Regions from separate parts of the Planococcus antarcticus DSM 14505 genome, predicted to be linked through region 1. Evidence: predicted binding sites of a transcription regulator. Region 1 holds the regulator's gene; each other region holds the start of a gene.
The links. The regulator Rex, encoded in region 1, represses fermentation and respiration genes when NADH is low (regulators of the CRP and FNR family bind a similar motif). The targets are predictions, from matches to a motif close to TTGTGAAATATTTCACAA.

Region 1 (10,766 bases):
ATTTGAATCATTTTGATGTCTACCGTCTTGAGAACAGTGACGAAGACATCGGATTTGATGAGTTTTTCAGCAGTGAAGCGGTCTGTAATTGAATGGGCAACATTTATAGAAGAGTACCTGCCAAAAGAACGCCTAGAAATTACAATTAACCGACAGTCTGAGCAAGGGCGCAAGATGGTCCTTTATCCGATTGGCAGACGCTATGAAAATCTTTGCAGGGAGCTAAACTTATGATCTATCTTGGAATCGACACCTCGAATTCTCCATTAGCTATTGCGCTGATTGAGGATGGCATGGTCTTAATAGAAGAAACGTCTAATTTGAAAATCAATCACTCGTTAACAGCAATGCCGGCGATAGAAGAAATGATGAAAAAAGCCAAAGTGTTGCCTGCCGATCTGACCCACATTGCAGTAGCAGAAGGTCCTGGTTCTTATACAGGCGTCCGCATCGGTTTAACCATTGCGAAAACATTGGCTTGGTCGCTGAAAATTCCACTTCATCCTGTTTCTAGCTTAAAAGTGCTTGCTGCGAATGGACAGGGGTTTGATGGGCTCGTTTGCCCGATTATGGATGCTCGCCGCGGTACGGCCTTTATTGGATTGTATGAGGGGATTGATTTGGAGCCAGTACTTGCTGATCAGCATAGTGATGTGAGGGAATTTCTTTTGAAGGTGAAAGAACTCGATCGCCCTGTGCTGTTCACGGGGTTGATGCGGCATTGCACGAAGCACTAATCATTGAGGTATTGGGTGAGGCGGCTCGATGGAGTAGCATCCAGAACCGGCTGCCGCGTGCGTCAAATCTAATTTTGCTGGCACAGGAATCTAAGGAAAGCGATGTTCATCACGCCGTTCCTGAATACCGCCGAATCACGGAAGCGGAAGCCAATTACAATAAAGCTCAAGAAGGTCACAACTTATGAATGAAGCAGTAAGATACAGAAAAATGACGACTGCGGACATCGAAGAAGTCTACGAAATAGAAAGTTTATCATTTACCTTAGCTTGGACCAAAGATGCTTTTTACCATGAAATGACTAGCAATGAGCATGCGTATTATGTGATTGCTGAAACAGATGAAGGCATCGTTGGATACTGTGGAATGTGGCTGGTGATGGATGAAGCGCATGTCACGAATATCGCTATCCATCCTGATCAGCGCGGAAAAAAACTGGGTGGTGGTCTGATGCAAGCTACCATCGACACAGCGAAGGCGCATGGCGCAGTTCTGATGACATTGGAAGCCCGCGTCAGCAATATAGTAGCGCAAAATCTTTACCGGAAATTAGGTTTTAAAAATGGAGGCATCCGTAAGCGGTATTATACGGACAATTACGAAGATGCCATAGTGATGTGGTGAACTTTGATGAATAAAGATATTTATATATTGGGAATTGAGACGAGCTGTGATGAAACGGCAGCGTCCATCGTTAAAAATGGAACCGACATTATCTCTAATGTTGTGGCTTCACAAATCGAGAGCCATAAACGTTTTGGCGGTGTGGTCCCGGAGATTGCTTCAAGGCATCATGTGGAGCAAATCACTTTGGTTATTGAAGAAGCTTTACAGTTGGCGGAATGGAACGCATCAACTAGATGCAGTAGCAGTAACTGAAGGTCCAGGTCTGGTTGGGGCGTTACTAATTGGGGTCAATGCAGCAAAAGCCTTTGCCTTCGCGCATCACCTGCCTTTGGTCGGCGTTCATCATATTGCGGGCCATATTTATGCGAACCGGTTGGAACAGGAAATGGAGTTTCCTCTCCTTGCCTTGGTTATTTCAGGGGCCATACGGAATTGATTTACATGAAAGAACACGGAGATTTTACTGTGATAGGAGAAACGCGAGACGATGCTGCGGGAGAAGCGTATGATAAAGTCGCTCGGACGTTAAACTTGCCTTATCCAGGAGTCCACATATGACCGATGGCACATGCCAGTGACAAAGCAATAGCATTTCCACGGATTTGGCTAGAGAAGGGTCTTATGACTTCAGCTTTAGTGGATTGAAATCCTCAGTATTAAACTATATGCATAATGCGGCGCAGCGTGGAGAAAAAGTAGCTCCTGAACACATAGCTGCCGGATTCCAGAATAGCGTGATAGAAGTGGTTACGGGTAAAACGATGCGTGCGGCTGAAGAGTACAAAGCTCGTCAAGTAATTGCAGCGGGCGGAGTTGCCGCAAATAAAGGATTGCGATACTCGCTGAAAACAGCATTTACGGAAAAAGGGATTCCGTTTTATATTCCTTCTTTGTCTTTGTGTACCGATAACGCAGCAATGATTGCGGCGGCAGGAACTGTTATGTATAAAAAGGGCTTTATGGAAACATGGCCATGAATGGTCGTCCAGGTATGCCTTTAACATCATGGATTTAATAGAAGCAAGTAATTTCATCATTTCAGGAGCTCTGAAATGTGTGAAATTACTTGCTCTTTTTTACATAAAATTCAGACTTTCATGAAACGATGCATACTCGTTCTGTCAATAGAGAACATTTGTACTTATGCACAATTTGTGAATAAACTGTTATAACTAAGGGTGAAATAGAGGATATTCTATATATTGTGTGCTTGAAAGTGGAAAACTATGTGGGCAACTTTTATTCGGGCTGTGGACAATGTGGAAAAGTCTGTTGATAGTTGATTAGACAAGCGAAGGATTGTGGAGAAATCTGTGGAAATAAATATTTTGCGAATTCCTATTGACCTATATATAGCCATAAAAAAACCGGCTATAAAATAGCCGGATAAAATCAAATATTTTCAATTTTTTCCTGGAGTTCAAGCCATTGGGTCATCGTTTCTTCGTGACTTGCTTTCAGTCTTTCCAATTGATTTTGGAGCGGCAATACCCGCTCGTGGTCCTGGAAGATTTCTGGTTCGCACAATTGCTCTTCGATTTCGACAATTTGCTGATCTAGCTTCTCCATGTCCTGTTCAACTTCTTCCGACTGGCGGATGAGCTGGCGTTCCAGCTTTTTGGCCTCTTTATCAATCTGCGAAGTGGATACGGCTGCAGCTGTTTTTACTTCGGCAACTATACCAGCTTCATCAAGAGCTTTCAATTCAGCGATTTCCAGCTTTTTCTCTATATAATAATCATAGTCACCCAAGTATTCGGTCGTGCCATCCCGTGTAAGTTCAACGACTTTCGAAGCGATCCGGTTCATAAAATAGCGATCATGCGATACAAAAAGCAAGGTACCCGGATAATCCAATAAGGCATTTTCGAGCACTTCCTTACTGTCGAGGTCCAAATGGTTGGTTGGCTCATCAAGTAGTAGGACATTAGCTTTTTGCATCATGAGTTTTGCCAGTGCAACACGTGCCTTCTCACCGCCAGATAATGTAGAGACGGGTTTCAGCACATCATCGCCGGTAAACAGAAAACGCCCTAGGATGCCGCGTATGTCTTTCTCGTTGATAAGAGGGTAATCGTCCCATAATTCGTTTAGTACCAGCTTATTGCCTTTTAAATTGGCCTGCTCTTGGTCGTAGTAGCCAAACTGAATACCGGTTCCGTAATGGACGTCGCCTTCGAGCGGTTTCAGTTCTTTTATGAGAGTTTTCAGCAAAGTCGATTTGCCGACGCCGTTTGGACCGACCAGCGCTAGGCTTTCCTGTCGGTACAGCTTCAGTGAAATATTCTCAGAAACCGGCTTATTGCTATAGCCGATTTCCAATGACTGAACGTTCAAGACGTCATTGCCACTCTGCTTGCCGATAGTGAAGCCGAAGCTGGCTGATTTTTCACTGCCATCCGGGGCTTCCATCCAATCGGTTTTCTGTAGGGTCTTTCTGCGGCTTTGCGCCATTTTGGTCGTTGAAGCCCGTGCCAGGTTGCGCTGGACGTAATCTTCGAGCTTGGCTTTCTCACCCTGCTGTTTCTCGAACTGCTTTTGATCCAATTCGTATTGCTTAGCTTTTTCATCCAGGTAGCGGCTGTAATTGCCGTTATATTTTTTAACGCGATGACGGGAAACTTCGTAAACCAACGTCACGACCTGGTCGAGGAAATAGCGGTCATGGGAAACAATCAGTAACGCACCTGGATAATTCTTCAAGTAGTTTTCCAACCAGCTTAGGGTTTCGATATCCAAGTGGTTGGTCGGTTCATCGAGAATTAACAGCTGCGGCTTGCTGAGCAAATGCTTGGCAAGCATCAAGCGCGTTTTCTGGCCACCGGATAAAGACGTCACTTTCTTACCGAAGTCCTCCGGATAGAATTTCATGCCGTGCAGGATGGCTCTTGTATCCGCTTCATACTGATAGCCGCCCGCATCCTTGAAATCATGCTGCAACAAGTCGTACTCTTTCATAACTTTATCGTTTTCTGCGGGGTTATTGTATATGTCAGGTTCGGCCATCTGTGCTTCCAGCAGGCGAAGTTTTGCCTCCTGTTCACGGAAATGATGGAAAATCGTCATCATTTCATCCCAAACAGTGGCTTCTGATTCCAAATTGCTCTGCTGTTCCAGATAGCCGATTGTCAAATCTTTCGGCATGCTGATATCTCCGTTGTCATAGGACATTTCACCGGCTATGATTTTCAGTAACGTGGATTTTCCCGCGCCGTTGCGGCCTACCAATGCTACGCGGTCACGGTGCTGGACTTCCAATTTGACGCCTGACAGAATCTCTTCCGCACCAAATGATTTATGGACTTGATTTACTTGCAAGACAATCATGTAGGTCACCTCTATTCTCTTTAAGTGTAGCTGATGGGGCGCTTGTTCGCAATTGGACAAGCCTTTACATATCAAGGCTCCTAATGTAAGATGAAAGCGATTTGACAACACCTCAGGAGGATGCAAGCGTATGTTACACGAGACATCTAAAATTCCGCAAGCCACGACTAAAAGGCTGCCGTTGTATTACCGTTTTCTTCAAAATTTTGCGAACGCTGGACAGATACGGATTTCCTCGCAAGAATTGAGTGAAGCGATGAAAATTGATTCGGCCACTATCCGTCGCGATTTTTCACATTTGGGCGCGCTTGGCAAAAAAGGATATGGCTATGACGTTAAGGAGCTGCTGCTGTTTTTTCGAAAGACCCTCGATCAGGACGAAGCTACAAATGTGGCACTAATCGGCGTCGGAGGATTGGGCAGTGCATTTCTAAAATATAATTTCCACCGAAACCACAATACGAAAATTATTGTGGCATTTGACTCGAACAGTCCGGTAGAAGGCGAAAAAATCAGCGAGATCGATACGTATCATCCAGACAAAATCGAAGAGAAAATCAAAGAGTACGGCGTAGAGTTGGTCATTTTGACTGTGCCGTCACGATCGGCACAGGAAGTGACAGACCGCTTGGCAAAGACTGATATCAAGGGGATTTTGAATTTTACGCCCGTGCGTATTTCGGTGCCCGATCATATTCGTGTCCAGACCATCGATTTGTCGGTAGAATTGCAGACCTTGATTTACCAGATTAAGCAGCATTGACTTAAAACCTTCACATTTTCAAGCTCTTTCCAAATAGCCAAACGCGCTCGAATGATGTAGAATAAAGCCATAATACAGGAGGTGCCACGTATGCCAGGTCCAATGAGTATAATCATAATCGGTGTTGTTGCTTTGATTGTTTTCGGTCCGAAAAAGTTGCCGGAACTTGGAAAAGCGTTTGGTTCGTCTTTGCGTGAGTTCAAAAATGCTACAAAAGGACTTGTGGACGATGACGACGATAAAGTAGATTTGAAAAAGAAAGATGAGCAAAAGGAAATACGTTAGGATGTTTGTCCGATGACCGAAAAAGATATGACGTTAGTTGAACATATAGTTGAATTGAGAAAACGGCTGACCATTCTAGTCGTTTTCTTTATATTGGCGCTTATTGTCAGCTTTTTTCTTTCCCAGCCGCTGATCCAGTATCTGCAATATACGGAAGAAGCGAAAAATCTTACCTTAAACGCATTTAAAATTACCGATCCACTGAAAATCTTTATGCAAGTAACGATGATTTTAGCGTTGATCATCACGTCCCCTTTAATCATGTATCAGTTTTGGGCGTTCATCAGCCCAGGTCTTCTCGATAAGGAGCGGAGAGCGACATTAAGCTATATTCCGTTTTCCCTACTGTTGTTTTTGGGGGGGATTGCGTTTGCATATTTGATCCTGTTTCCTTACGTCATCGGATTTATGTTGAACATCTCTGATAATATGGATATACAGGAAACCATCGGTATCAATGAGTATTTCCAGTTTCTGTTCCAGATCACGTTGCCGTTCGGTTTGATTTTTCAGCTGCCGGTACTGATGCTGTTTCTAACGAGGCTCGGCATTATTACGCCGATGCTGATGACGAAGTACCGCAAGTTTTCATATCTCGGATTAGTAATCGTTGCGGCGTTTATTACCCCGCCGGACATCGTCTCGCATATGATTGTGACCTTGCCGTTGATCATACTATACGAGTTTAGTGTCATCATCGCCAAAATTGGCTACCGCAAGTTCCTGAAAGCGGAGCAGCAGCAAATCATCGAAGAGCAGCAACAGCCATAGAACAACAAAAAGCCTTTTCCCGAATTGATTCGGGGAGAGGCTTTTTGATTGTCCAGATTCCGACGGTCAAATTCTCAGGACATAAGCCAAATGCAGTGCCTAGCTTTGACAGGCACTTCTACGTTTCGCGCGAAGTGGCAAAGAACGCGCTTCGCCGTTTCGTCTTATGTCTGTCGAATCTGAGCGGCCGTTTCCGCTTTTCCTACTGTAGGTTTTCCATTTGTTTTTGGAACTCCAAAATTTTATCCATATTGAGCTGAATGAGCATCACATAACCATTCAAACAGATATGGGCGATGATGGGTGTGATAATACGCTTGGTTTTTTGGTAAAGGAACGCCAAGATCAACCCGGTGGTGAAATACAGCAGCAAGTGCGTAAAGTCGAAATGAATCAAAGCGAACACTAAGGCACTGATGGCTGTCGCGAAAAAGAAGTTGGTGGTTTGGTTAAGCGAACCGAACAGCACGCGGCGGAAAACCAATTCTTCAAGAATCGGGCCAAATAATACGATGGAAACGATAGCGAGCGGAACAGCTTCAGCGATATTCACTAATGAAGCTGTGTTTTCAGAACCGGGTTCAATGCCAAGAAGATTCATTTCAATTAAAGCGGCGATCGATTGCCCAATTAATAAGAGCAAGAAGCCGAGAAAGCCCCAGACAATAGACATCAGTAAAGAAGATTTTGTGCCTTTCCAAATATCAAAAAAGCGTTTGTCTCGGAAAATGACGAGCAGCGTAATGATAAAACCAATGCCCATCGTCAGGAAAATCAGCCAGCCTGAAGTGGCGGCAGCGGCTGCATCGCGGTCCATACCCTGCCCCTGAAAGTAACTCAAGGTAGGCGCGATAAACAAAATCGGTGAAAGCTGTGCGGCAATGAAAATCAATAACACATACAGCGGTGTTTTTTTGCCTTTGAATTTTGGACGATAGCCGGTATCTTTTTTGGCTTTTGGTTTGGACGGACTGCCATTTTTTAAAAAGTTGTCTATGAAAGTTTTTCGTTTGGTGGGCATGATGTAATTCCTTTCACTTTTAAGCTCCTTCCATTGTAGAGCTTTCCGAGAATAACCGCAAAGAAATCAAAATCATGATGGTTCCTGCTTGCAAAAGACAGAAGATTTTATTAAACTTGTTAATGGGTTAGCACTCAGAGGTTGAGAGTGCTAAGCGAGAACATGTAGATAATTTGAGGAGGGTGTTTCAATTGTTAAGACCACTAGGAGATCGTGTAATTATTGAGCTCATCGAAGCGGAAGAAAAAACGTCAAGCGGTATAGTCTTACCGGGATCCGCACAAGAAAAACCGCAGGAGGGCCATGTGATCGCTGTAGGAAATGGACTTATCCGTGAAAACGGGCAGCGCACAGAATTGGACGTGCAAGCTGGCGACCGCGTCATCTTCTCGAAATACGCAGGATCTGAATTAAAATATGAAGGCAAAGAATATTTGATTTTACGTGAAAACGACATATTAGCAGTTTTAGGCTAAAATAAACCAACGACACAGGAGGAAGCTAAACATGGCAAAGGATATTAAGTTCAGCGAAGATGCACGCAGTTTAATGCTGAAAGGCGTAGATAAATTAGCAGATGCAGTAAAAGTGACACTTGGGCCAAAAGGGCGCAACGTAGTTCTTGAGAAAAAATTTGGTTCACCGTTGATCACGAATGATGGTGTGACGATCGCGAAAGAAATCGAACTTGAAAATGCTTTTGAAAACATGGGCGCGAAACTTGTTGCGGAAGTTGCTTCTAAAACAAACGACATTGCCGGTGACGGTACAACGACAGCTACGGTTCTTGCGCAGGCAATGATCCGTGAAGGCTTGAAGAACGTTACAGCTGGCGCGAATCCAGTAGGCATACGTCGCGGAATCGAATTGGCCGTTGAAAATGCGCTTGAGGAACTAAAAGCTATTTCTAAGCCAATCGAAGGCAAAGAATCAATTGCACAAGTTGCAGCGATTTCGTCTGGTGACGAAGAAGTAGGTAAACTGATTGCTGAAGCAATGGAGCGTGTCGGCAACGACGGCGTTATCACGTTAGAAGAGTCACGTGGCTTTACGACTGAGCTTGATGTAGTCGAAGGCATGCAGTTTGACCGCGGATACCAGTCACCATACATGGTAACGGATTCAGATAAAATGGAAGCAGTTCTTGAGAACCCATTCATCTTGGTTACTGACAAAAAAATCGGCAACATCCAGGAAATCCTGCCAATCCTTGAGCAAGTCGTTCAGCAAAGCAAACCCTTGTTGATCGTTGCTGAAGATGTTGAAGGCGAAGCGTTGGCAACATTGGTTGTCAATAAATTGCGCGGCACGTTTAATGCAGTAGCTGTTAAGGCTCCAGGCTTTGGTGACCGTCGTAAAGCTATGCTCGAGGATATTGCTACATTGACGGGCGCAGAAGTGATTACAGAAGACCTTGGACTTGAATTGAAATCAACGAATATCGCTCAGCTTGGACGCGCATCAAAAGTGGTTGTTTCGAAAGAAAACACAACCATCGTAGAAGGCGCCGGCGATCAGAAGAACATCATCGCACGCGTTACCCAAATCCGCAGCCAGCTGGAAGAAACAACTTCTGAGTTCGACAAAGAGAAACTGCAAGAACGTTTAGCGAAATTGGCTGGCGGCGTTGCCGTGATCAAAGTCGGAGCAGCAACTGAAACGGAGTTGAAAGAACGTAAACTTCGCATTGAAGATGCCTTGAACTCGACTCGCGCAGCTGTAGAAGAAGGAATTGTTGCCGGCGGTGGTACAGCATTGATTAACGTCTACAACAAAGTGGCTGAACTTCTTGAAACACAAGAAGGCGACGTAGCAACTGGCGTCAACATCGTGCTTCGTGCACTAGAAGAGCCAGTTCGTCAAATCGCAACAAACGCAGGCCTTGAAGGATCCATCATCGTTCACCGTCTGAAAACTGAAGAAGTCGGTATCGGCTACAACGCCGCTAACGGCCAATGGGTCAACATGGTGGACGCAGGTATCGTCGATCCAACCAAAGTTACTCGTTCAGCATTACAAAACGCAGCATCTGTTGCAGCCATGTTCTTGACGACTGAAGCAGTCGTAGCAGACTTGCCTGAACCAGCAGGACAAGGTGGCGGCATGCCTGATATGGGCGGCATGGGCGGCATGATGTAATAACGTCGAAAAGTGTTGATTTGACGACATTATAAGCGTTTTTATTTTAAAATGTTCATTTTTTTGCTCATGTTTCATTAAATAAGATTATCTGAGAGGTCTTTCATTAAGTCTAATAACTTAATGAAAGACCTCTTTTTTACGTTTATTGTCATGTGTTCATAAATCGGAAAGCGAGAGTTTATGTCGCTATGGCCAGCATTAGGAAATAAACATTTAAAATACGAATATTTTATACTCATTGAGTTGGAGCGATTAAAAAATGTTTTGAATACTCTAGAAGCATAGGATTCAATATTTTTTTATTTTCTAAAATCACTATCGCAATCATGAAACTTGACATATAGCTTATTAGTTATAAGTATAGTGTAATAAGAGACTAATCTATTAAAGGTATTGGAGGGTGAAAAAATGAATGAGTTTATTGAGTTTAGAAATCATGTTTATGATAATGAAAGTAAATATATTTATCCTCTCCAATTTTTAGATGATTACATAAATAAAAGTAAGACTATAAATTCCAGAGAACGAGTAGTAATAAAGCAAATTCGAACAATAAAGCAAATAGAGCGGAAAAAGAAACTAGGCGAAAAAGAAATAGATGAATTATACTCATTTTTGGGAGAGGATTCATATACAGACCGATTTATAGTTGATACTCTTTTAAAATTATTCAATGATGATATAAAGCAGATAGTAGAGAAAAAAACAAAAGACTTACTATCACAACAACAGTATGACAGTCAAAAGCTATATCATGTTTTAGATATTTGTATTGAATGTGATATCGATATTTTAAGTGATCATGATATCTTATTTATGCTTCAGAAATACAAACTAGATTTAGATATAATTTCTATCTTAATGGACTATATGGATAGTTTTAAAAGACAGGGGTTTAAAGATCATATATACAAATTATTGACCTTAGATTACCCTGATAATATAAAAATCCAGGTATTAAATTTATTAGGAAATTTGTATTCAATAGAAACCGTTGATCAATCATTTGTGAAGAAGAATATAATAAATGAGAAAAACAACGTGTTTTATGATAGTTATATCAACTTTCTCAATACAGATTTTAAATTTGAA
Region 2 (10,766 bases), 450 kb from region 1:
GCTGTAGTGAAGGCGTGTTGAAGTTTTAAAATGCACCGACCTAGCTCGCGCCAAAAGCAAAGCCCACTTGTCTTTCGGCTCCGCTTAGTCCGTGGGCGCGACGATCTTTAAGAGATTTTTGATAAATAAGGCAGTCAAACTGTATTGATAGTTATGTAAGTAGTTAGCAGTGTAGCTAGAACCACATAGTGGGAACTAAGTTTAGACTGGAGTCGTCTTTAAAACGATAGTCATTTGTTCCCTACACGCTGCTACAAGTAACCGTTTCTGAATCTTAGCCTTGAAGACTTTGCTGCACAACAGTAAACTGGTAATAAAGACAAATTTGGGCAATGGAATGTGTTCGATTAATCATTGGCTGTATGTGAATCTAACTGTTTTTAAGCGAGTAAAACTGCTGCTTGAAGAGTTAGAAGACTAATATAGCGATAAAGTAGGAAAAAGGAGACGTGATCGTATGATGACCGAGCAGCAGTATTTTGAAACAGGCATTACCTTGGAAAGTTATATGGCTCAAATGGAGTCGAACCAGCAAAAGTCCTACAGCATCTACGAAAAGTTTGAACTTCCAGAAGATCCGGAGTTTATGGCCTTGTTGAAAGATAAAAAACCCCATATTTTAGTTATCACCGAAGATTGGTGCGGAGATGCCATGATGAACAATGCCATCCTGCGAAAAATCACTGATGCGGCTGATTTAGAGGTTCATTGCGTATACCGGGATGAAAACCTCGAATTAATGGATCGTTACTTGACGAACAGCGGGCGTTCAATTCCAAAATACATCATCCTTTCAGAAGACGGCAATGTCCTTGGTGACTGGGGTCCAAGAGCACCTAAAGTGCAGAAGTTTGTCGATGATAAAAAATTGATGCTTCCCGAGAAGGACGATCCGCAATACGAGCTTCACATGAAAACGGTTATTGGTGAAATTTCGGACGGTTTTGTCTATAATAATGATTTTTGGCAAATTGTTTACGAAGATTTGCGCCAGGCATTTGAAAAAGCGTTAAAATAGAGAGCATGCTTATCCATAAGGAAAGCTCTGGCAACTGCCGAGATGTCCTTTACAGAAAGTCCAGAAAGGCTGAATCCCATGAAACGTGCACGTATTATTTACAATCCAACTTCGGGCCGAGAGTTGTTCCGGAAACACCTGCCCGAAGTTTTGGAGAAAATGGAGAAGGCCGGCTACGAAACATCCTGTCATGCGACCACTTGTGAAGGCGATGCCATTCAGGCAGCGTCGTTTGCTGTTGAGCGAAAGTTCGATTTAGTGATAGCTGTCGGTGGAGACGGTACATTAAATGAAGTTGTTTCGGGAATCGCTAAATTTGAAGATCGCCCTAAAGTTGGCCTAATCCCGATGGGGACGACCAATGACTTTGCCCGTGCTGTTCACATTCCGCGTGATATTACGAAAGCGGTCGATATTATCCTAAAAGGGAATTCTGTCCCCGTAGATATCGGTCTGATGAACGATGATCGCTATTTTATCAATATTGCAGGCGGAGGCAGACTCACAGAGTTGACCTATGAGGTGCCGAGTAAATTGAAAACGGTACTTGGCCAAATGGCTTATTATTTGAAGGGCATTGAGATGATTCCTTCAATCCGATCTTCACGTGTTCGGATTGAATACGACGGACAGGTTTTCGATGACAGTGCGATGATGTTTTTGATCGGATTGACCAACTCGGTTGGAGGCTTTGAGAGATTGGCACCGGATGCCAGCATTAATGACGGCAAGTTTACTTTATTGATTTTGAAAGAACTCAATATGGCAGAGTTTATTCGCGTGGCTTCTTTAGCTTTGCGTGGGGAGCATTTATCAGATCCCCATGTGATTTATGCAAAGGCCAGTAAAATTACAGTAACCACGCAAGAGCGGGTACTGTTGAATTTGGATGGGGAATACGGCGGTGTGCTACCGGCCGTATTCGAAAACCTGGCTGGCCATATTGAAATGTATGTGCCGATTGATTTTGTAAACGAAAAAGATCACAAATAAAAAGCTGGAAAATGGAATCACTCCATTTTCCAGCTTTTTATTTGCAGCGACCAGAGCCAGCTGCTCAAAGAAGTTCGATTGCCTTGTCTTGCTCTTCTGCTAGTTGCGGCAGATTTTTGATGGGCTCCCACCGGAACAACAATGTCATACCGTTGTCTCGGCCATGGCTTTTGATGGTATGTTCAAACTGCTCAATCGGTTTACCCGTGTATTCAAAATGAAAGATATTCCGCTCGTAGGCTTTGTCTTGATGTTCAGGATAATACGTATACTTATGGATTTTCCCGATGAAGTCGATAACTTCGCGCGGCAATCCTGTTTCTTCTTTTACTTCTCTGTATAAGGCATCGATCAAGAGCTCATCGTCTTCAATCGTCCCACCTGGTACTTGCAGTCCAACTTCCGGTTCACCTTTGTATTCAAATACAAGCAATTCACGATTTTCTTCATCGCCTCTTGTGATGTATGCAAATACTTTCCGCTTTGTTCTCACGATGTCTCACCCTTTTTCTTTATTCTCTACAGAATACTAAAAATTGAGAAAAATTTCAATTCTTTTCGCTTTATCTCTGTCACAGCTTATTCAAAGTTTGGCATAAAAACAAGGCTTGGGAAGCGTTTTGGAAAGTGGGTTTGATGTACAATAAGAACAAGAGTCACAGTGAATCACACGCTTTAACAAAAGGAGACGAGTAGATTGGAATTTCAAGACCCGGCTTTTCTGAGTCGCATTCTAACGTTATTGACTTTATCATTCCATATTCTTTACGCAACGATAGGCGTAGGTGTCCCTCTCATGATCATGATCGCCCAATGGGTAGGCATCAAGAAAAAAGACGAACATTATATTTTACTGGCTCGCCGTTGGGCCAGAGGATTTGTTATCACGGTTGCAGTAGGTGTTGTAACCGGTACGGCGATCGGCTTACAGTTATCGCTGCTATGGCCGAACTTCATGCAATTGGCAGGAAATGTAATTGCTCTGCCATTGTTTATGGAAGTTTTCGCATTTTTCTTCGAAGCCATCTTTCTGGGGATTTATCTCTATACATGGGATCGCTTTGAAGATCAGCGGAAGCATTTTCTGTTGCTTATTCCGGTTGCGCTTGGTGCAGCCGCATCTTCTGTTTTTATTACAATCGTTAACGCCTTTATGAACCAGCCGCAGGGCTTTGAAATACTGAATGGTGAAATGGTCAATGTCAGTCCGCTACTGGCTATGTTCAGTCCGGCAGTGCCGACGAAAGTGGCGCACGTTATGGCCACTGCGTTCATGACCAGTGCATTTGTATTAGCTTCCATTGCAGCGCTTCGCATGTTAGGCGGTTCCAACCATATTTACCATAAGAAAGCTTTGTTCCTAACCATGAAGCTGGGACTGGTATTTGCTATTGCTACAGCTTTAATCGGCGACTTTTCAGGTAAATATTTGGCAGAGTACCAGCCGGAAAAACTGGCAGCTGCAGAATGGCATTTTGAAACTGAAGAAAATGCAGGCTTGGTTATGTTTGGTATTTTAGATGGCGAAGAGGTCAAGTATGCCATCAGAATTCCTTACGCGTTGAGTATTCTGGCGCACAGCAATCCGTTTGCTGAAGTTACCGGACTAAATGAATTCCCAGAAGATGAAATACCGCCGCTGTGGATCCATTATCTTTTCGATACGATGGTGACCATTGGCATGTGGCTGGCATTCTTCTCGTTTGTCTATGTAGTTGCTGCTTTCCGCAACTGGTCGTTCATTCGAAAAAGATGGTTCCGCTGGCTCATAGTAGCGGGAGGACCATTGGCGCTCATCGCTATTGAAGCCGGGTGGTGGTTCACGGAAGTGGGACGCCAGCCTTGGATTCTCAGAGGTCATATGAAGGTAAGCGAAGGAGCGACCACCAGCGGCAATGTGGATCTGATGATTGTTTTGTTCGCCGGCTTATATCTTATTCTGGGTATCGGTACGGTTGTTGTTCTGACAAGAATGTATAGGCGCAACCCGGTTGAAAATGAATTAGCAGAACGCGAACGCGGCAAAGGCGGTGAAGAAGAATGACTCTAGAAATTATTGGGATTTCTGTTTTATGGTTATTTCTGTTTTTATACGTCATCGTGGCGTCGATCGATTTCGGTGCCGGCTTCTTTAATGCTTATAGCTCTTTTGTCGGCAAGCAACATATCTTAACAGGCGTTATTCAGCGTTACTTATCTCCAGTTTGGGAAGTGACCAATGTCTTCTTTGTTTTCTTCTTTGTTGGGATCATCGGGTTTTTCCCGAAAACCGCTTTTTATTACGGTACGACTTTATTAGTACCAGCGAGTATCGCCTTGATTTTGTTGGCGATTCGCGGTTCCTATTACGCGTTTGCAACGTACGGAGCTAAAATCAACCACAGAGGCTATATTTATATGTACGGCTTGTCCGGACTTTTGCTGCCGGCTGCTTTGTCGCCGGTGCTTGCCATGTCTGAAGGTGGCTTTATCCTAATGGATAATGGCCAGCCTTATCTGGATTACTGGGCCTTGTTCACGAGCCCACTGACATGGAGTATTGTGGTGTTAAGCTTAACAGCAGTCCTTTACATCTCGGCTACGTTCCTGACCTGGTATTCGGCTAAAGCCGGTGACGCCAAAGCTACCCATTTAATGCGCAAATATTCGTTGATTTGGGCGGGACCTGCCATTATCACGGCTACCGGCATTATCTACGAACTGCGCGGCCATAATCCGGAGCATTACGCGCGTATTCTTGACTTGTGGTGGATATTCGCTGTTTCGTTCTTGTTGTTTGCCGGTACGGTTTACCTGATCTGGAAAAAACGTCATTACGGATGGGCTTTCATTTTGTTGATAGGTCAGTTCTTTACAGCGTTCTTCGCGTACGGTGCTTCTCATTATCCATATTTACTGTATCCGTATTTGACGATTTACGACAGCTTTACAAATGAAGCCATGGCAATTGCATTGATCATTGCATTTATTGCAGGACTGTTCTTATTGTTGCCGTCGCTCTACTTATTGTTCCGTCTGTTCTTGTTCGATAAGGATTACATCGAAGGAAAATCGGATTACCACGCATAGAGGAGGCACTACCCATGCAGGATTTCATGATATTTTATGCACCATTTCTGGTTTTGTTCGGAGCCATTATTTTTGGTTTCTGGTTCTCGCTAAAAGATGGTCCCGTTACGAAAGACCGGGAATAAGAGCGCGTGCAGGCTTTTGCCTGCCGCGTTTTTTTGTTGTATGATAGGTAAATGTGAAATGGAGTGAATATTTTTGAAACCAGTAAACAAAAATGACCGAATAACAGTCCATGTAGAAGACTTGACGCACGATGGTGCAGGTGTAGCAAAAGTTGACGGCTACCCGTTATTCATCCCAGGCGCTTTACCGGGAGAAGATGTCTTAGTTCATGTGCTGAAAACCTTGAAATCATATGGCTTTGCAAAGTTGATTGAAATACAGCAAGCCTCACCGTTCCGTGTGGATGCCCCGTGTCCGGTTTTTGATACGTGTGGAGGCTGCCAGATACAGCACTTATCCTACGAAGGGCAAATGACCTTTAAACAGAAGTTGGTGCGCGATGCTATCACACGGATAGGCAAATTGCCGGACGTGCCAGTGCATCCAGTGAAAGGCATGGAACATCCGTGGCGTTACCGCAATAAATCTCAGATCCCATTTGGCACGCAAGATGGCAAAGTTGTAGCTGGATTTTATCAGCCGCGGTCGCATGATATTGCAGATACAGATACATGTTTGATTCAAACGCCTGAAGCGGATGCTATTATGGTCGCTTTGAAAAAGAACTTGATTGAGATGGGCATTGAACCTTATGAAGAAGCGACACACCGTGGCATGCTCCGCCATGTAGTGGTCCGAAAAGCCCGCGCTACTGGAGAAATTATGGTGGTGCTGGTGACTAAGAAAAAGAAATTCCCTCAAGCGGCTCGCGCCATTGAATTGATTCAAGCAACAGTCCCTGAAGTTACGTCGATTGTCCAGAACATCAACAGTGAGAAAACCAATGTTATTTTTGGCGAAGAGACGTTGACGCTGTGGGGCAAAGATGTCATAGAAGATCGAATTGGAGACGTTCGATTTGAAATTTCCGCGCGTTCTTTTTACCAAATCAATCCTGAACAAACAGAAGTTCTTTACGGACAGGCGCTTGAATATGCTCAGTTGACGGGTGAGGAAACTGTCATCGATGCGTATTGCGGCATTGGTACGATTTCGCTATTTCTTGCACAGCAAGCTAAATTTGTTATGGGTGTTGAAATTGTGCCACAAGCCATTGAAGATGCAAAACGCAATGCGGAGTTGAACGGCTTAGCCAATACATTGTTCGAAGCAGGACCTGCCGAACAGGTCATTCCCCGCTGGTACAAAGAAGGCAAGAAGGCTGACGTGTTAGTGGTTGACCCTCCGCGTAAGGGCTGTGATGAGCAGTTGCTACGGACTATTCTCAAACAGCGTCCGACACGTGTTGTCTATGTGTCTTGCAACCCGGCAACATTGGCGCGTGATTTGCGTATATTAGAAGACGGCGGCTACAGCACCAAAGAAGTGCAGCCTGTCGACATGTTCCCACAGTCCACACATGTGGAATGTGTAGCACATTTGGAACTAAGATAAAAATTAAAGCCTACTTCCAATTGGAAATAGGCTCTTTTTTAGAGGGAAACTTGTACTTGGTAGATAAATCAATCGGAGGCATCATATCCGAAAGATGAAAATCACTATGATTAGTAATCTTGTGCAAGAACAATTATTCCTATTCTTGTTAGTGTGAGTTTCAGTAAAATAGGGAATCATTAAGTAGCAAGAGAATTCCTCGGTTGAGTTGAAAAAGGAGGATGACAAAATGACTGATAAAAAAGATGAAATCATTTTGAGAGGACTTCAAGAAAATAATTTAAAAAATATAGATTTAAACATCCCAAAAGAGAAAATTAATGTTTTTACCGGTCTTTCAGGGTCAGGGAAAAGCTCAGTGGTGTTTGATACATTAGCAACGGAAAGCAGAAGGCAAATGACATTGAATTACCCTCTTTATGTTAGACATCAAATGCCGAGGTACGAAAGACCTCATGCTAACTTGATGCAACACTTAAGTCCAGTTGTCGTTGTGGAACAGAAACCAATAAGAGGAAATTCCCGCTCAACTATTGGCACTTATATGGATATTGATCCATTGATCCGACTGTTGTTCTCAAGAATCGGCAGTCCATCGATCGGTTCAGCCACTGAATTTTCGAGTGATAGTTCTTTCGGTAAATGCCCAGAATGTAGTGGTTACGGAGAAGTCATTGCACCTGATATAACAAAAATAATCGATGACACGAAATCACTCAGAGAATCCGCAGTGAAATTTAAACCGCTATCTCCTTCAGGGTGGCAAGGCAGATGGATGGTGGATGGCGGATTATTTGATCCTGACACACCCATTAAAGATTTCTCAAAAGAAAAGTATAATCTTTTAGTATATGGACCACCGGAAGGCGAGCGGGCATTTGCTACTTATTATACAAAAGACGGCTCTCAGGACTACGAATGGGATGGAATAATTCCGAGATTTGTACGTCTTTACATTAATAGAGATGTCTCTAAGCTAAAAAAAACGTCTCAAGAAGATGTCTTAGCTATGTCTACACACACATTATGCCCGACCTGTGAAGGTTCGGGATTAAATCCCAAAGTACTAGAATGCAAAATTAACGGCTTTAATATCGCACATTACGACCATTTGGAGCTGACAGAACTGCTGGTTGAACTGGCAAAAATAAAAGATCCTATCGGAAAATCAATTGCACAGCAAGTGTATCCAAATGTAAAACAACTTGTTGATTTGGGATTGGGTTATTTAAGTCTCACTAGAAAAATGGGTACTTTATCTGGCGGGGAAGCGCAACGAGTGAAAATTGCGCGTCATTTAGGCAGCAGCTTAAATAACATTACCTATATTTTTGATGAACCCAGTGCGGGACTTCATCCACAAGAAATAGAGATGTTAACTCAAATGTTGGAAAGCTTGCGAGATAACTACAATACCGTAGTCGTCATCGAACATAATTTAGCTGTAATAAAAACAGCAGATGAAATAATAGAGATGGGTCCAGGAGCGGGCGTGAGTGGTGGAGAAGTGGTTTATCAAGGCGAACAAGAAGGGTTAAAAGTAGCCTCAGCCATAACCACTTTAGATCATAAACTCGCAATCAATAAAAACCCCAGAAAAGTAGAAAGCCGGTTCTCGATACAAAATGCCTCCGATAACAACTTGAAAAATATAAACGTGGAAATTCCAAAAAATGTTTTGGTTTCTGTGTGTGGCGTTTCAGGTTCCGGCAAAAGCTCTTTACTATTTGGCGCATTTTTAGAGAGGTATCCCGAAACAATCTCGGTTAGTCAAGGCGGCATCGGAACTTCCAGCCGTTCGACACTCGCTACTTATATGGGAATTATGAATGACATTCGGTCGATTCTTTCAAAAGAAACGGGACAGCCAGCGGGACTGTTCAGCTTTAATTCGTTGGGGGCGTGTCCTATCTGCGATGGCAAAGGCGTCACCACGCCAGACGTAGCTTTTGCGGATCCAGTGACCGTCACATGTGAGGCTTGTAGAGGTACAAGGTATTCAGATAAAGCATTGTCTTATCGCTATGAAGGAAAAAATATAGTGGAAATTTTAGAACTCACGATCGACGAAACAAATACTTATTTGAAAATGCCAAAAATCATAAGAAAAGTAGATACGTTAAAAGATGTAGGGTTGGGGTATTTGACGTTAGGACAGACGACAAGTTCGCTAAGCGGAGGAGAAGTGCAACGTCTCAAACTGGCCAGCCAACTTAAAAAAGAAGGGCAAATCTATCTGTTAGATGAGCCTTCATTAGGGTTGCATACAAAAGATAATGATCATTTATTAGACGTTTTCCAAAGCCTCGTAAACAAAGGAAACTCTGTAATCATCATCGAACACAATCTAAACTTTATTGCAGCGAGTGACTGGGTAATCGAAATGGGTCCAGGCGGGGGAAAGAAGGGTGGACAACTATTGTTTGAAGGAACACCAGACGAGATGCTGAGCTCAAGCACAGTGACAGCGAAATGGTTAAAAGAAGGTGCGAAGGAATAGTTTAGCTAACTTCTCGAAATATGAATCTAATCAAGTAATCAACCGTATAAGCATTATTTGGCAAGTGAGAAAAGAGCTTGGTCAGCGGAGAATGCTGATTAAGCTCTTTTTTCGGTTTAGACAAAAAATTTTACTTTACTGAGTTACAGGTTTTAAAGAGACGAACTATAGGGTAAATACAAAGGAATACTTCTATAAGGAGAGAACGATTAGTATGGAACAAATACCCGAGTCAAAATTCACTAACAAGCGTGAAACCATTATTCAGGGACTAGTCGAACAAAATGTCTTTAAAATCAATGGACGCCAATTGTATGAAACTTCATTTTATGAGTTGATGAAAACCTATATAGAAAATGAAAAAGCCGGTTGATTCCGGCTTTTTTCAATGGCTGATCTAAAGCAGGAGAAATATTCATGCATGATAAAAAACTAGAGATGTATCGTAAGAATCAGTTGGATGAAATGACATTTGCCGAAATACAGCAAGAGATGACGAACAGCAATTTAACTTCCGAAAAATTAGTTTTAATGTACAAAGAAACAATTTCAGTACGCAATAAAGAAACAAACGCAGTCTTTGAAATACATCCAGAAGCGTTACCAATTGCACAAGCACTTGATTTTGAACGACAACAAACGGGGCCGCGTTCATTTTTGCATGGCATTCCCATTTTGCTGAAAGACAATATAGATACCGGCGATAAAATGCATACAAGCGCAGGTTCTTTAGCGCTTGAAAACCACTATGCATTGCGTGATGCTAAAATCGTAGAGAACTTACGCCGAGCAGGAGCTGTTATTCTTGGCAAAGCCAATATGACAGAACGGGCAAATTTCATGTCGGAAAAAATGACCAACGGCTATAGCTCACGAGGCGGACAAGTGAAAAATTCATACGGGGAATTTGATGTCGGGGGAATCTATATAAGTTGAACGAATGATTCCAGGGCTGTTAATGTTCCGCCAATCAGCTGCTAAGAGCTGGCGCCGAGCGAACTCGGGCCTGCCCCCGAGTGGATTTCTTTCCATGTCACTTACGCTGCTCTCATAACAGTCTCCGCTGGTTTGTTCCGTATCCGGATGACTTGTTACTCAAGGTTGCATAGAAGAAAGAGCGGAAGACGGCGAAGGGCAAAGATGTGCTCCTGCATCGCTGCGCTAGCTCGGTCGCAAAGCCATTGCCCGAACCTCTCTTCGTTCAATGACTTTCCTGCGGAAAAACGGAGTGACGAGAAGACTGAAGCTGAAACCACGGAAAGCGAAGTGACCGGACCGATTGGGGTTATACACTGCTATTCATTTTGATTAGACTTTGTCTATGGTCTGAAGCGAAGCCATCTTTGGCTTCGCTTTTTTATGCCAACTCGTCTAAATGCTTCCATACTTGTTCTATCAATATCGACAGTTCAGATTTGATCTGTTTATCGTTAGCCAATGTAGTGAGGACACTTTCAATCAATGCCTTTCTTGGTGTTTCCATTGCCAACTCTATTGCTAGAAACTGCACCAACTGCTGTGTATTGGCGTGGTTTTTTGTTTGTTCAGCATATATTTCTAGCATATCGGAAAGCTCTTTAATACTAACATGGTCAGCTAAAGTGGCGGTAGGTAATCGAAGCTTGC
Region 3 (10,766 bases), 1.4 Mb from region 1:
GGAAATTACTGAGCGGATTGGCTTTGTCGATATCGAGACGGCCAATAAAGTTTTCAAGCACTTGAAACATTGCGGCTTTACGACGTCAATTGATGATTTTGGGACAGGCTACTCATCACTTAGCTACCTGCAGAAGTTGCCTGTCGAAGAACTGAAAATTGACCGCTCATTTATTTCGAATATGAATGAGCCGGGAACATTAGCAATTATCCGAACCATTATCCAGCTTGCGGAAAACTTAAATGTGCGTGCAGTAGCAGAAGGGATAGAAACAGAAAGGGATCGACAGACATTGTTGGCTCTCGGCTGCAAAGTGGGGCAAGGGTATTTGTTCTACAAGCCGATGCCCCTTAATGACGCTAATTTATTATAAGAAAATCCGAGGGTTTTTTTGTAATACTGTTACTTTTACATGGCGCTTGGTCTGTTTTTTCTACAGCAGCTGCACGACCATGCAGTGGATATCGCTTCGGTTTTAAGGAGCTAAAGAAAAAAATCGGGGAAATACTTCCCGATTTTTTTCTTTGGAGAAATAAACTATAGGTGAAAATAACTGAATAATGCCAAAGCGGGATCTGACAACTTGGGTCATGGATTTTCTGTTATACTATTTAAGATAATATTTGAAAAGGAGAGATTGGCCGTGGGAAAAGTATACGTTTTTGATCATCCACTGATTCAGCATAAACTGACATACATCCGTGACAAGTCTACAGGCACAAAAGAGTTTCGCGAATTAGTTGATGAAATTGCTACATTGATGGCATTTGAAATCACGCGCGATTTGCCTCTAGAGGAAATCGAAGTGGAGACGCCGGTTCAATTGGCGAAATCGAAAGTCCTTGCCGGGAAAAAATTGGGCGTTGTGCCGATTTTACGTGCAGGCATTGGGATGGTCGATGGAATTTTAAAATTGATTCCAGCCGCTAAAGTCGGACACATCGGTTTATACCGTGATCCAGTTACGCTTCAGCCGGTCGAGTATTATTTAAAACTGCCATCCGATGTACAGGAGCGGGACTTCATTGTTGTTGATCCTATGCTTGCTACAGGCGGATCTGCAATCGAAGCAGTCAACTCTATGAAAAAACGTGGTGCTACAAAAATTCGTTTTATGTGTATCATTGCTGCTCCAGAAGGTGTGGAAGCTCTTCAAAAAGCACATCCCGATGTGGATATCTATATTGCAGCATTAGATGAGAAATTGAATGAAAAAGGATACATTGTACCAGGTCTTGGGGATGCTGGGGACCGATTATTCGGAACAAAATAAGAGAGCGAGGTAAATCAGCTTGACGAAAAAATGGAAAGTAATGACGATATTTGGTACGCGGCCTGAAGCCATTAAAATGGCGCCGCTTGTTTTAGAACTTCAAAAACATCCAGACACCATCGAACCATTGGTAACGGTGACTGCGCAACACCGGGAAATGCTGGACCAAGTGCTGGAGACATTCCAAATCACGCCTGATTTCGATCTGAACATTATGAAAGATCGCCAGACTTTGACCGATGTAACGATGCGCGCGATGGAAGGTCTTGATACAGTCATGAAAGAAGCCAAACCGGACATCGTCTTGGTGCATGGTGATACAACGACAACTTTCGCTGCTAGTCTTGCCGCCTTTTATAACCAAGTTGCCATTGGACATGTGGAAGCGGGCTTGCGTACGCACAATAAATACTCGCCGTATCCTGAAGAAATGAACCGTCAATTGACGGGGGTCATGGCGGATATTCATTTTTCACCAACTGAAAAATCAGCTCAAAATCTGCTCGACGAAAACAAAAAAGAAGAAACAATTTATATTACAGGAAATACAGCAATCGATGCACTGCAGACAACGGTGCGTGAAACGTATTCGCATCCAATTTTGGAGAAAATCGGTACGGATCGTATGATTCTTTTGACGGCACATCGCCGTGAAAATTTAGGGCAGCCGATGCGTAATATGTTCCGTGCCATCAAACGCTTAATCGAAGAGCATGACGATATTCAAGTAGTTTACCCGGTACATATGAATCCAGCAGTACGTGAAGTAGCGGATGAAGTATTGGGCCGTGATCCGCGTATCCATTTGATTGAACCGCTGGAAGTTCTAGATTTCCATAACTTTGCGGCTCGTTCGTTCTTTATTCTGACTGATTCAGGTGGAATACAGGAGGAAGCGCCTTCACTTGGCAAGCCAGTGCTGGTCTTGCGTGATACGACTGAGCGCCCTGAAGGCATCAGTGCAGGAACCCTAAAGCTTGCGGGAACAGACGAAGAGACGATTTACGGCATGGCTAAGGAATTGTTGACGGATGAAGCAGCCTACAAAGCGATGTCCCAAGCATCTAATCCATACGGAGACGGTAAAGCATCTGCCCGGATCGTCGAAGCTCTGCACACTTATTTTTCGAAGTTGTAGAAGAGTAGATGGTAAATTTCACTTTTCAAGTTGTCTAGTTACATCGGCTAGCTCCTCGGGGTCTTAAGTCAGCCTGGCTGTGCGGCGAAGAACGCCGCTTCGCCATTCTGCCTTAAGCCCGTCGGAGCTAAAATAGCCGATTTCACTTTTCTTGTTAAAGTTTGTCGACTATATGTCGGAGGGAAATCGCTTGTGAAGTTTTTCACTTCTACTAATTGACATGATTTTACCCCTATTGTATGCTTACAAAGGGTATGCATGAGAAGGTTTTCTTACATAGATTATGTGGTCTTAGAAGCCTGATGCGACTGCTCTTTTTGAGGGTGTAATGTCAAATCAACGAAGTTCGAGGGGGGTATCATGCGCCCAACAAAAAGTCCCTTGCAAGCGATGGCAATTTATAGCGCCATCCTATCACAACTTGTTGGGTCCGTGCTCATCGGTACGTTCACAGGTATGTGGCTCGATAGAAAGATCGGAACCGCCCCGTTTTTCATGATCATCTGCCTATTCATAGGCATCACTGCCGGTGTTTGGGCAATGCTTCAGACTGTCCGCAAATTCGAATCAGGAGACAAGTAGAAAATGGATGGACTTCGGGAGATTTATACCAGGCTAAAAAAGATGATTTTCTTCATCTTAGCGTTCTACGTTATTGGTTGGGGGTTTACCTCTTATCAAGAAGTGTTCGCGGGTCTCATAATCGGAACTTTGTTCGGCATTTACAACATGTGGATTCTGGTTCGTCGGATGGAGAAATTCGACCGTGCGGTGGCTGAAGGCTCGAAAGTTCGTTCGCTTGGAACGGCATTACGGTTTGCATCAGGTGTTGCGGCTGTGGCGATTGCTATTTTATTCGCAGAGCACATTCACTTGGTCAGTACGGTAATTGGGTTGATGGTCCCTTATGCTCTGTTATTGACAGAGCGGATTGTTTATCACGTGAAACACCATTAACAATGTGGAAAGAGAGGTGAAACTATCGTGGAACATGGCGCTCCTATGCTCAAGGTGTTCGGGATCTGGTTCAATCTATCAAACGTTATGATGCTACTTGTAGCCGCTCTTATCGTCTTCCTTATTGCTTTTATCGCTACACGGAATTTGCAGCTCAAACCGACGGGCATGCAGAACTTCATGGAATGGATCATGGATTTCGTGAAAGGGATAATCAACAGCAATATGGACTGGAGAGATGGTGGCCGATTCCATGTTCTTGGAATCACGCTAATTATGTTCATTTTTGTTTCGAACATGTTAGGTCTTCCATTTGCAATAGTTGTCGAAGGAGACCTTTGGTGGAAATCACCGACAGCAGATCCAACGGTAGCGATGACATTGGCCGCAATGGTACTTATCTTGAGTCATTATTATGGCATCAAGCTCAAAGGGCTCAAAGGATATTCAGCAGGCTACATCAAGCCGATGCCATTCCTATTCCCTTTGAAAGTCATTGAGGAATTCGCAAATACGCTGACACTCGGTCTGCGTCTTTACGGTAACATCTATGCGGGGGAAATCCTGTTGACTTTGTTGGCAGGCCTCGCATCAGCAAGTATTTTCGGATTTGCAGCAGGCATATTGCCAATGATGTTATGGCAAGGGTTCTCGATTTTTATCGGGGCAATCCAAGCGTTTATTTTCGTTATGTTGACGATGGTCTATTTATCGCATAAAGTTGCCGACGACCATTGAGTATAAACTGCTCATCGAGCAAACAAAAAAACAACTATCCTGAGGAGGACACATTACAATGACAGGTTCATTAGGTTTATTAGCAGCAGCAATCGCAGTAGGTTTAGCAGCACTAGGTGCAGGTATTGGTAACGGTCTTATTGTTTCAAAAACAGTTGAAGGTATCGCACGCCAGCCAGAAGCACGCGGCGTTCTACAAACAACAATGTTCATCGGTGTTGCATTGGTTGAGGCATTGCCAATCATCGCTGTAGTTATCGCGTTCATCGTTATGAACCAATAGGTTTTTTATACAAAAAAGTTAAATGGTGGGGATGCTTCGATATGGTTTTCGCCATTTAAACTTGTATGAACCATTTTGCTTTTGAAAATTCATCTTACAACAGATAAAGATCTTACTTATAGAAGAAATTGTATTTTAGGCTCTTGAAGGGAGTGAAACAATCGTGTTTTTTGATCACCTCGTACTCGGTGCAACCGGGGAGTTTTTGAATATTGGAGACATTCTCGTTACACTTGTTATCTTCATTTTACTAATGGTGCTTTTGAAGAAATTCGCATGGGGTCCTTTGATGGGCATAATGCAGCAGCGTGAAGATTTAATCAAGAGTGAAATCGAAACTGCTGAAAACAGCCGTCTAGAATCACATAAGTTGCTTGAAGAGCAGCGCAGCCTTCTTAAAGATGCGCGTACGCAAGCACAAGAAATTGTTGAAAACGCTAAAAAGCACGGCGAAGTTTCGCGTGAGGAAATCATTACAACAGCACGCGCTGAATCTGGTCGCATGAAAGATGCTGCAGTTCAGGAAATTGCTAACGAAAGAGATAAAGCGATTTCGGCTGTTCGTGAAGAAGTTGTGGCATTGTCAATGCTCGCTGCTACGAAAGTGCTTGAAAAAGAAATCTCTGAGGAAGACAACCGCCAGTTGATTAACGAAACGATTGCGAAGGCAGGCGAAGTTCAGTGAGTCAAGTTGCAGAACGCTACGCTCTAGCATTGTTCCAAGTTGCTCAAAAGCACGGATCGTCTTTGGATGTAGAACATGATTTGCGTGAAGTGAAAAAAGTCTTTGAACTGACTCCCGAATTTTACGATTTACTTATTTCTCCAAAACTTTCAGCTGACAAACGAACAAACTTGATCAATGAAGTGTTTAAAGAAGCGAACCCATTTGTGGTAAATACACTTCAATTGATGGCAGAACGCAAACGGATGAACGAAATTGGTTCTTTAGCTGATGAGTTCGTCGCTTTATCCAATAATGCACAAGGAATTGAAGATGCAAAAGTTTACTCTATACGTCCTTTGACAGAAGACGAACGCGCATCTATTTCTTCAGTATTTGCTGGGAAAATTGGTAAACAATCTTTGCGAATTGAAAACATCATCGATCCATCGTTAATCGGCGGATTGCGTCTTCAAATCGGAAATCGCATTTACGACAGCAGCGTGAGCACGAAATTGTCTCGTCTGCAACGTCAATTAATGAGTTAATTATGAAATTATGAGAGGGTGACATACATGAGCATCAAAGCTGAAGAAATCAGCGGTCTGATTAAGCAACAGATTGAAAATTATCAATCAGAGATGAAAGTTGACGACGTTGGTACAGTAATTACTATTGGTGATGGTATCGCGCGCGCTCATGGCCTCGACAATGTCATGGCTGGAGAACTTGTAGAGTTCTCAACTGGTGCTATTGGTATGGCGCAAAACTTGGAAGCCAACAACGTTGGTATTATTATCCTTGGCCCTTACACAGACATCAAAGAAGGCGATGAAGTACGTCGAACTGGCCGTATTATGGAAGTACCGGTAGGACACGAACTTATCGGACGTGTAGTAAATCCACTTGGACAACCTGTTGATGGTCTTGGACCAATCAACACAACAAAAACTCGTCCAATTGAAAGCCCTGCACAAGGTGTAATGGCCCGTAAATCGGTTCATGAACCACTTCAAACAGGTATTAAAGCGATTGACGCACTTGTACCAATCGGTCGTGGACAGCGTGAATTGATCATCGGTGACCGTCAGACAGGTAAAACTTCTGTCGCAATCGATACGATCTTAAACCAAGCTGACCAAGACATGATTTGTATCTATGTCGCAATCGGACAAAAAGAATCTACTGTCCGTAACGTAGTAGAAACTTTCCGTAAAAATGGAGCTCTTGATTACACAATCGTTGTAACGGCTTCAGCTTCACAACCTGCTCCATTATTGTACTTGGCTCCTTATGCAGGTATCACAATGGCTGAGGAATTCATGTTTGAAGGCAAGCACGTGTTAATCGTCTATGATGATTTAACAAAACAAGCATCTGCTTACCGTGAACTTTCACTGTTACTTCGTCGTCCACCAGGCCGTGAAGCTTATCCAGGTGACGTTTTCTACTTGCACTCACGTTTACTTGAACGTGCTGCAAAATTAAACGAAACTCTTGGAGCGGGATCAATCACAGCATTGCCGTTCGTTGAAACGCAAGCTGGCGATATCGCTGCATATATTCCAACAAATGTTATTTCGATTACGGATGGCCAGATTTTCCTTCAATCGGATCTATTCTTCTCAGGTGTACGCCCAGCAATCAATGCGGGTCTTTCTGTATCACGTGTTGGTGGTTCAGCTCAGATCAAAGCAATGAAAAAAGTTGCAGGTACACTGCGTCTTGACTTGGCTGCTTTCCGCGAACTTGAGTCATTCTCTCAGTTCGGCTCAGACCTTGATGCTGCAACTGCAGCAAAACTTGAGCGCGGAAAACGTACAGTTGAAGTCTTGAAGCAAGGCTTGAACAACCCAATCAAAGTTGAAAAACAAGTTGTTATTTTCTATGCGTTGACTCGTGGATTCCTTGACGATATCGCACTTAACGACATTTCTCGCTTTGAAGCTGAATTGACAAGCTGGTTGGATTCTAACCACACAGAAATTTTGGATACTATTCGCACAACTCAAGGTTTACCTGCTGACGACGCATTTGCTGCAGCGATCAATGAATTCAAACGCACATTTGCAAAATCTGAGTAAAGAGAAACTGTATTCAGTGGGGGCTTTAACTTTACTGAATACTAGTTGATCCAATCGGACTTTTACGGTCAGTAAATCTCCTGCATGTCAATGGGGGAGACATACTGCCCGTTAAAGCGGGGGAATACTGAGTTCGAATATGAAGAAAAAATAATAAGGTGGTGAAATACCAGTGGCATCTTTACGCGATATAAAAAGCCGAATTACGTCAACTAAGAAAACAAGCCAAATCACAAAAGCCATGCAAATGGTTTCTGCATCTAAACTAAGCCGTGCGGAAGTAAATGCGAAAGCGTTCGTTCCCTACATGGAAAAAATCCAAGACGTAGTTGCATCAATCGCAGCGGGGTCTTCGGACACTAGCAACGCGATGATGATTGCACGCCCTGTTAAGAAAACAGCTTATTTAGTGATTACATCGGATCGCGGTCTGGTAGGCGGATATAACAGTAATATTCTCCGTACTGTCATGAGCCGAATCCGTGAACGGCACACATCCAATGACGACTTTGTTATCTTGAGCGTTGGACGGAAAGGGAAGGAATTCTTCGCTAAGCAAGGAATGACGATTCTTGAAAGTGCAATCGCACTTCCGGATCATCCGACGTTTTCAGATATTAAAGAAATAACGCGCAAAGCTGTTGGTATGTTCGCAGATGGTACATATGATGAAGTTTATATGTACTACAATCACTTTGTTTCAGCTATTCAACAAGAAGTCACAGAGAAAAAAGTTTTGCCGCTGACGGATATTCAACCGACGGGATCAACTGCTTCTTATGAGTTTGATCCTTCAGCAGAAGCAATTTTGGAAGTTCTGCTTCCACAATATGCGGAGAGCTTAATCTTTGGGGCCGTTCTTGACGGCAAAGCAAGTGAACATGCTGCGTCCATGACAGCAATGAAGAGCGCGACGGATAATGCGTCTGATTTGATAACTGGACTGACACTTCAATACAACCGTGCGCGCCAAGCGGCAATCACACAAGAAATTACTGAGATTGTCGGCGGAGCAGCTGCATTAGAATAAGAAGTGCAGAGGTGCCCATGTAGATTCGACGGGCTTAAGACAGAATACGCAGGAAATTTCATTTCCGGAGTAGACTGACTTAAGACCCCGAGAATCTGGGCACCGGAGCTGGACAATAAGAAATGCAGAGGTGCCCATGTAGATTCGACGGGCTGAAGTTTGAACAACAAAAAGTGTGAACATCCCGCAAAGGGAGTTTTTAAAAAAGTAAGACAGGAGGGAACAGCATGAACACAGGACACGTTCTTCAGGTTATGGGACCGGTTGTAGATATCAAGTTTTCCGATGGTCAACTTCCAGCTATCTACAATGCCCTAACTGTAAATATTGATCGTCCCGGTCAAGATCAAGTCGTTTTAACGCTTGAAGTGGCTCTTCACCTTGGTGATGATTCAGTACGCACGATCGCGCTGGAATCCACTGATGGATTACAACGTGGTTCAGTAGTAACTGATTTAGCCAGAGCAATTTCTGTTCCAGTTGGAGATGCAACATTAGGCCGTGTATTCAACGTGCTTGGTGAAGTTATCGATTTAGGGGAAGAAATTCCAGAAACAGTGCGTCGTGATCCGATTCACCGTTTAGCACCTACATTCGAGCATCTTTCCACAGAAGTTGAAATTCTTGAAACAGGTATCAAAGTTGTCGATTTGCTTGCTCCTTACATCAAAGGTGGTAAAATCGGTCTCTTCGGTGGTGCCGGTGTAGGTAAAACAGTTCTTATCCAGGAATTGATCAACAACATCGCTCAGGAACACGGTGGTTTATCCGTATTCGCAGGTGTTGGCGAGCGTACACGTGAAGGAAATGACTTGTACTTTGAAATGAGCGATTCTGGCGTTATCAAGAAAACGGCAATGGTCTTCGGCCAAATGAACGAGCCGCCTGGTGCACGTATGCGTGTTGCTTTGACTGGTTTGACTATGGCAGAATACTTCCGTGACGAACAAGGCGCAGACGTTCTTCTATTCATCGATAACATCTATCGTTTCACACAAGCAGGATCTGAAGTATCAGCATTACTTGGCCGCATGCCATCAGCTGTTGGTTACCAACCAACACTAGCTACAGAAATGGGTCAATTACAAGAACGTATCACGACTACAAGCAGAGGTTCAGTAACATCTATTCAAGCAATCTATGTACCAGCCGATGACTATACGGATCCGGCTCCGGCTACAACTTTCGCCCACTTGGATGCGACAACGAACCTTGAGCGTAAGCTTTCTGAGATGGGTATCTATCCAGCGGTGGATCCTTTGGCTTCGACTTCACGTGCATTGTCACCTGAAATCGTGGGCGAAGAGCACTACAAAATCTCACGGGAAGTACAAGAAACACTTCAGCGCTACAGAGAATTACAGGATATCATTGCAATCCTTGGTATGGATGAGTTAAGTGACGAAGACAAGCTGACGGTTAACCGTGCACGCCGTGTCCAAAACTTCCTTTCTCAGAACTTCCACGTTGCTGAACAGTTCACAGGCCAAACAGGTTCTTACGTTCCTGTTCAAGAAACGATCAAAGGATTCAGAGGAATTCTTGATGGGAAATATGACCACTTGCCAGAAGATGCTTTCCGTTTGGTCGGACGCATTGAAGATGTTATTGCAAAAGCAAAAGGCATGGGCGTAGAAGTCTAAAACCAGGGACCAGGAGGGAAAAAAATGAAGACCATTACAGTCAATATTGTCACTCCCGACGGCCCGGTATACGATTCAGAAGTATCTATGGTTATTGCAGTTACAGCAACAGGCGAAATAGGCGTTTTGCCCGGCCACATTCCGACAGTCGCTCCTCTTGGTATCGGTGCAGTCCGATTAAAAAAAGAGAACTCGACAGAATTGGTTGCTGTAAACGGCGGATTTCTTGAAATCCGCCCTGAAAAAGTGACCATTCTTGCACAATCGGCTGAAAGCGCAACAGACATTGATCTGGCACGTGCTCAGGAATCCGCTAAACGTGCAGAAGCACTTCTACAGGCAAATAAAGATGAAATCGACTTTAAACGTGCAGAATTGGCGTTAAAACGTGCGATGAATCGTATCAACGTTTATGAGGGTAACATTTAAAGTAAGAAAAGCGAAAACGGCCGCACACAGCTCCGACAGGCATAAGGCAGACCAGCAGTGTGGCGCTCTTTGTCACACAGGTGGGTTGACTTATGACCCGAGGAGTTGGCCGTTGGAGTCTGGACAAAGAAAAGCGGAAACGGCCGCACAGCTCCGACAGGCATAAGGCAGACCAGCAGTGTGGCGCTCCTTGCCACACAGGTGGGTTGACTTATGACCCGAGGAGTTGGCCGTTGGAGTCTGGACAAAGAAAAGCGGAAACGGCCGCACAGCTCCGACAGGCATAAGGCAGACCAGCAGTGTGGCGCTCCTTGCCACACAGGTGGGTTGACTTATGACCCGAGGAGTTGGCCGTTGGAGTCTGGACAAAGAAAAGTGGAAGCGGACAGAAGGGCAATTGACTTTTGTCCGCTTTTTCTATTCTTCTTTATACGTCGAATAAAAGAGTTGAGCTGTTCAAACTGCCTGAATGTATGGCAACTACTAACAAATAAAAAAATTTTTGCTGTTTATTAGGAAATTGAGAA

Region 2: BBH88_RS05025 (cytochrome ubiquinol oxidase subunit I) is a predicted target of Rex. The motif match lies at 2,548-2,565, and genes of this name have one in related genera.
Region 3: BBH88_RS14560 (AtpZ/AtpI family protein) is a predicted target of Rex. The motif match lies at 2,602-2,619, and genes of this name have one in related genera.

What each region holds. Positions count from the first base shown of each region.
Region 1 covers NZ_CP016534.2:568,116-578,881, forward strand. Annotated here, with positions in the region: partial or broken gene tsaE (tRNA (adenosine(37)-N6)-threonylcarbamoyltransferase complex ATPase subunit type 1 TsaE) at 1-234, shown strand, start outside; partial or broken gene tsaB (tRNA (adenosine(37)-N6)-threonylcarbamoyltransferase complex dimerization subunit type 1 TsaB) at 231-925, shown strand; gene rimI (ribosomal protein S18-alanine N-acetyltransferase) at 922-1,362, shown strand; partial or broken gene tsaD (tRNA (adenosine(37)-N6)-threonylcarbamoyltransferase complex transferase subunit TsaD) at 1,369-2,380, shown strand; gene BBH88_RS03025 (ABC-F family ATP-binding cassette domain-containing protein) at 2,758-4,692, opposite strand; gene BBH88_RS03030 (redox-sensing transcriptional repressor Rex) at 4,823-5,455, shown strand; gene BBH88_RS03035 (twin-arginine translocase TatA/TatE family subunit) at 5,546-5,740, shown strand; gene tatC (twin-arginine translocase subunit TatC) at 5,753-6,511, shown strand; gene BBH88_RS03045 (CPBP family intramembrane glutamic endopeptidase) at 6,714-7,532, opposite strand; gene groES (co-chaperone GroES) at 7,724-8,008, shown strand; gene groL (chaperonin GroEL) at 8,040-9,671, shown strand; gene BBH88_RS03060 (glycosyltransferase) at 10,083-10,766, shown strand, end outside.
Region 2 covers NZ_CP016534.2:1,018,374-1,029,139, forward strand. Annotated here, with positions in the region: gene BBH88_RS05010 (thioredoxin family protein) at 458-1,018, shown strand; gene BBH88_RS05015 (diacylglycerol kinase) at 1,097-2,011, shown strand; gene BBH88_RS05020 (NUDIX hydrolase) at 2,076-2,504, opposite strand; gene BBH88_RS05025 (cytochrome ubiquinol oxidase subunit I) at 2,709-4,055, shown strand; gene BBH88_RS05030 (cytochrome d ubiquinol oxidase subunit II) at 4,052-5,080, shown strand; gene cydS (cytochrome bd oxidase small subunit CydS family protein) at 5,095-5,205, shown strand; gene rlmD (23S rRNA (uracil(1939)-C(5))-methyltransferase RlmD) at 5,279-6,640, shown strand; gene BBH88_RS05040 (excinuclease ABC subunit UvrA) at 6,870-9,140, shown strand; gene BBH88_RS19155 (Fur-regulated basic protein FbpA) at 9,355-9,513, shown strand; gene BBH88_RS05045 (amidase family protein) at 9,558-10,076, shown strand; gene BBH88_RS05050 (TetR/AcrR family transcriptional regulator) at 10,498-10,766, opposite strand, start outside.
Region 3 covers NZ_CP016534.2:2,955,166-2,965,931, reverse strand. Annotated here, with positions in the region: gene BBH88_RS14575 (EAL domain-containing protein) at 1-373, shown strand, start outside; gene upp (uracil phosphoribosyltransferase) at 644-1,273, shown strand; gene wecB (non-hydrolyzing UDP-N-acetylglucosamine 2-epimerase) at 1,293-2,411, shown strand; gene BBH88_RS14560 (AtpZ/AtpI family protein) at 2,772-2,993, shown strand; gene BBH88_RS14555 (ATP synthase subunit I) at 2,997-3,368, shown strand; gene atpB (F0F1 ATP synthase subunit A) at 3,396-4,106, shown strand; gene atpE (F0F1 ATP synthase subunit C) at 4,165-4,389, shown strand; gene atpF (F0F1 ATP synthase subunit B) at 4,553-5,074, shown strand; gene BBH88_RS14535 (F0F1 ATP synthase subunit delta) at 5,071-5,601, shown strand; gene atpA (F0F1 ATP synthase subunit alpha) at 5,629-7,137, shown strand; gene atpG (ATP synthase F1 subunit gamma) at 7,310-8,167, shown strand; gene atpD (F0F1 ATP synthase subunit beta) at 8,395-9,810, shown strand; gene BBH88_RS14515 (F0F1 ATP synthase subunit epsilon) at 9,835-10,239, shown strand.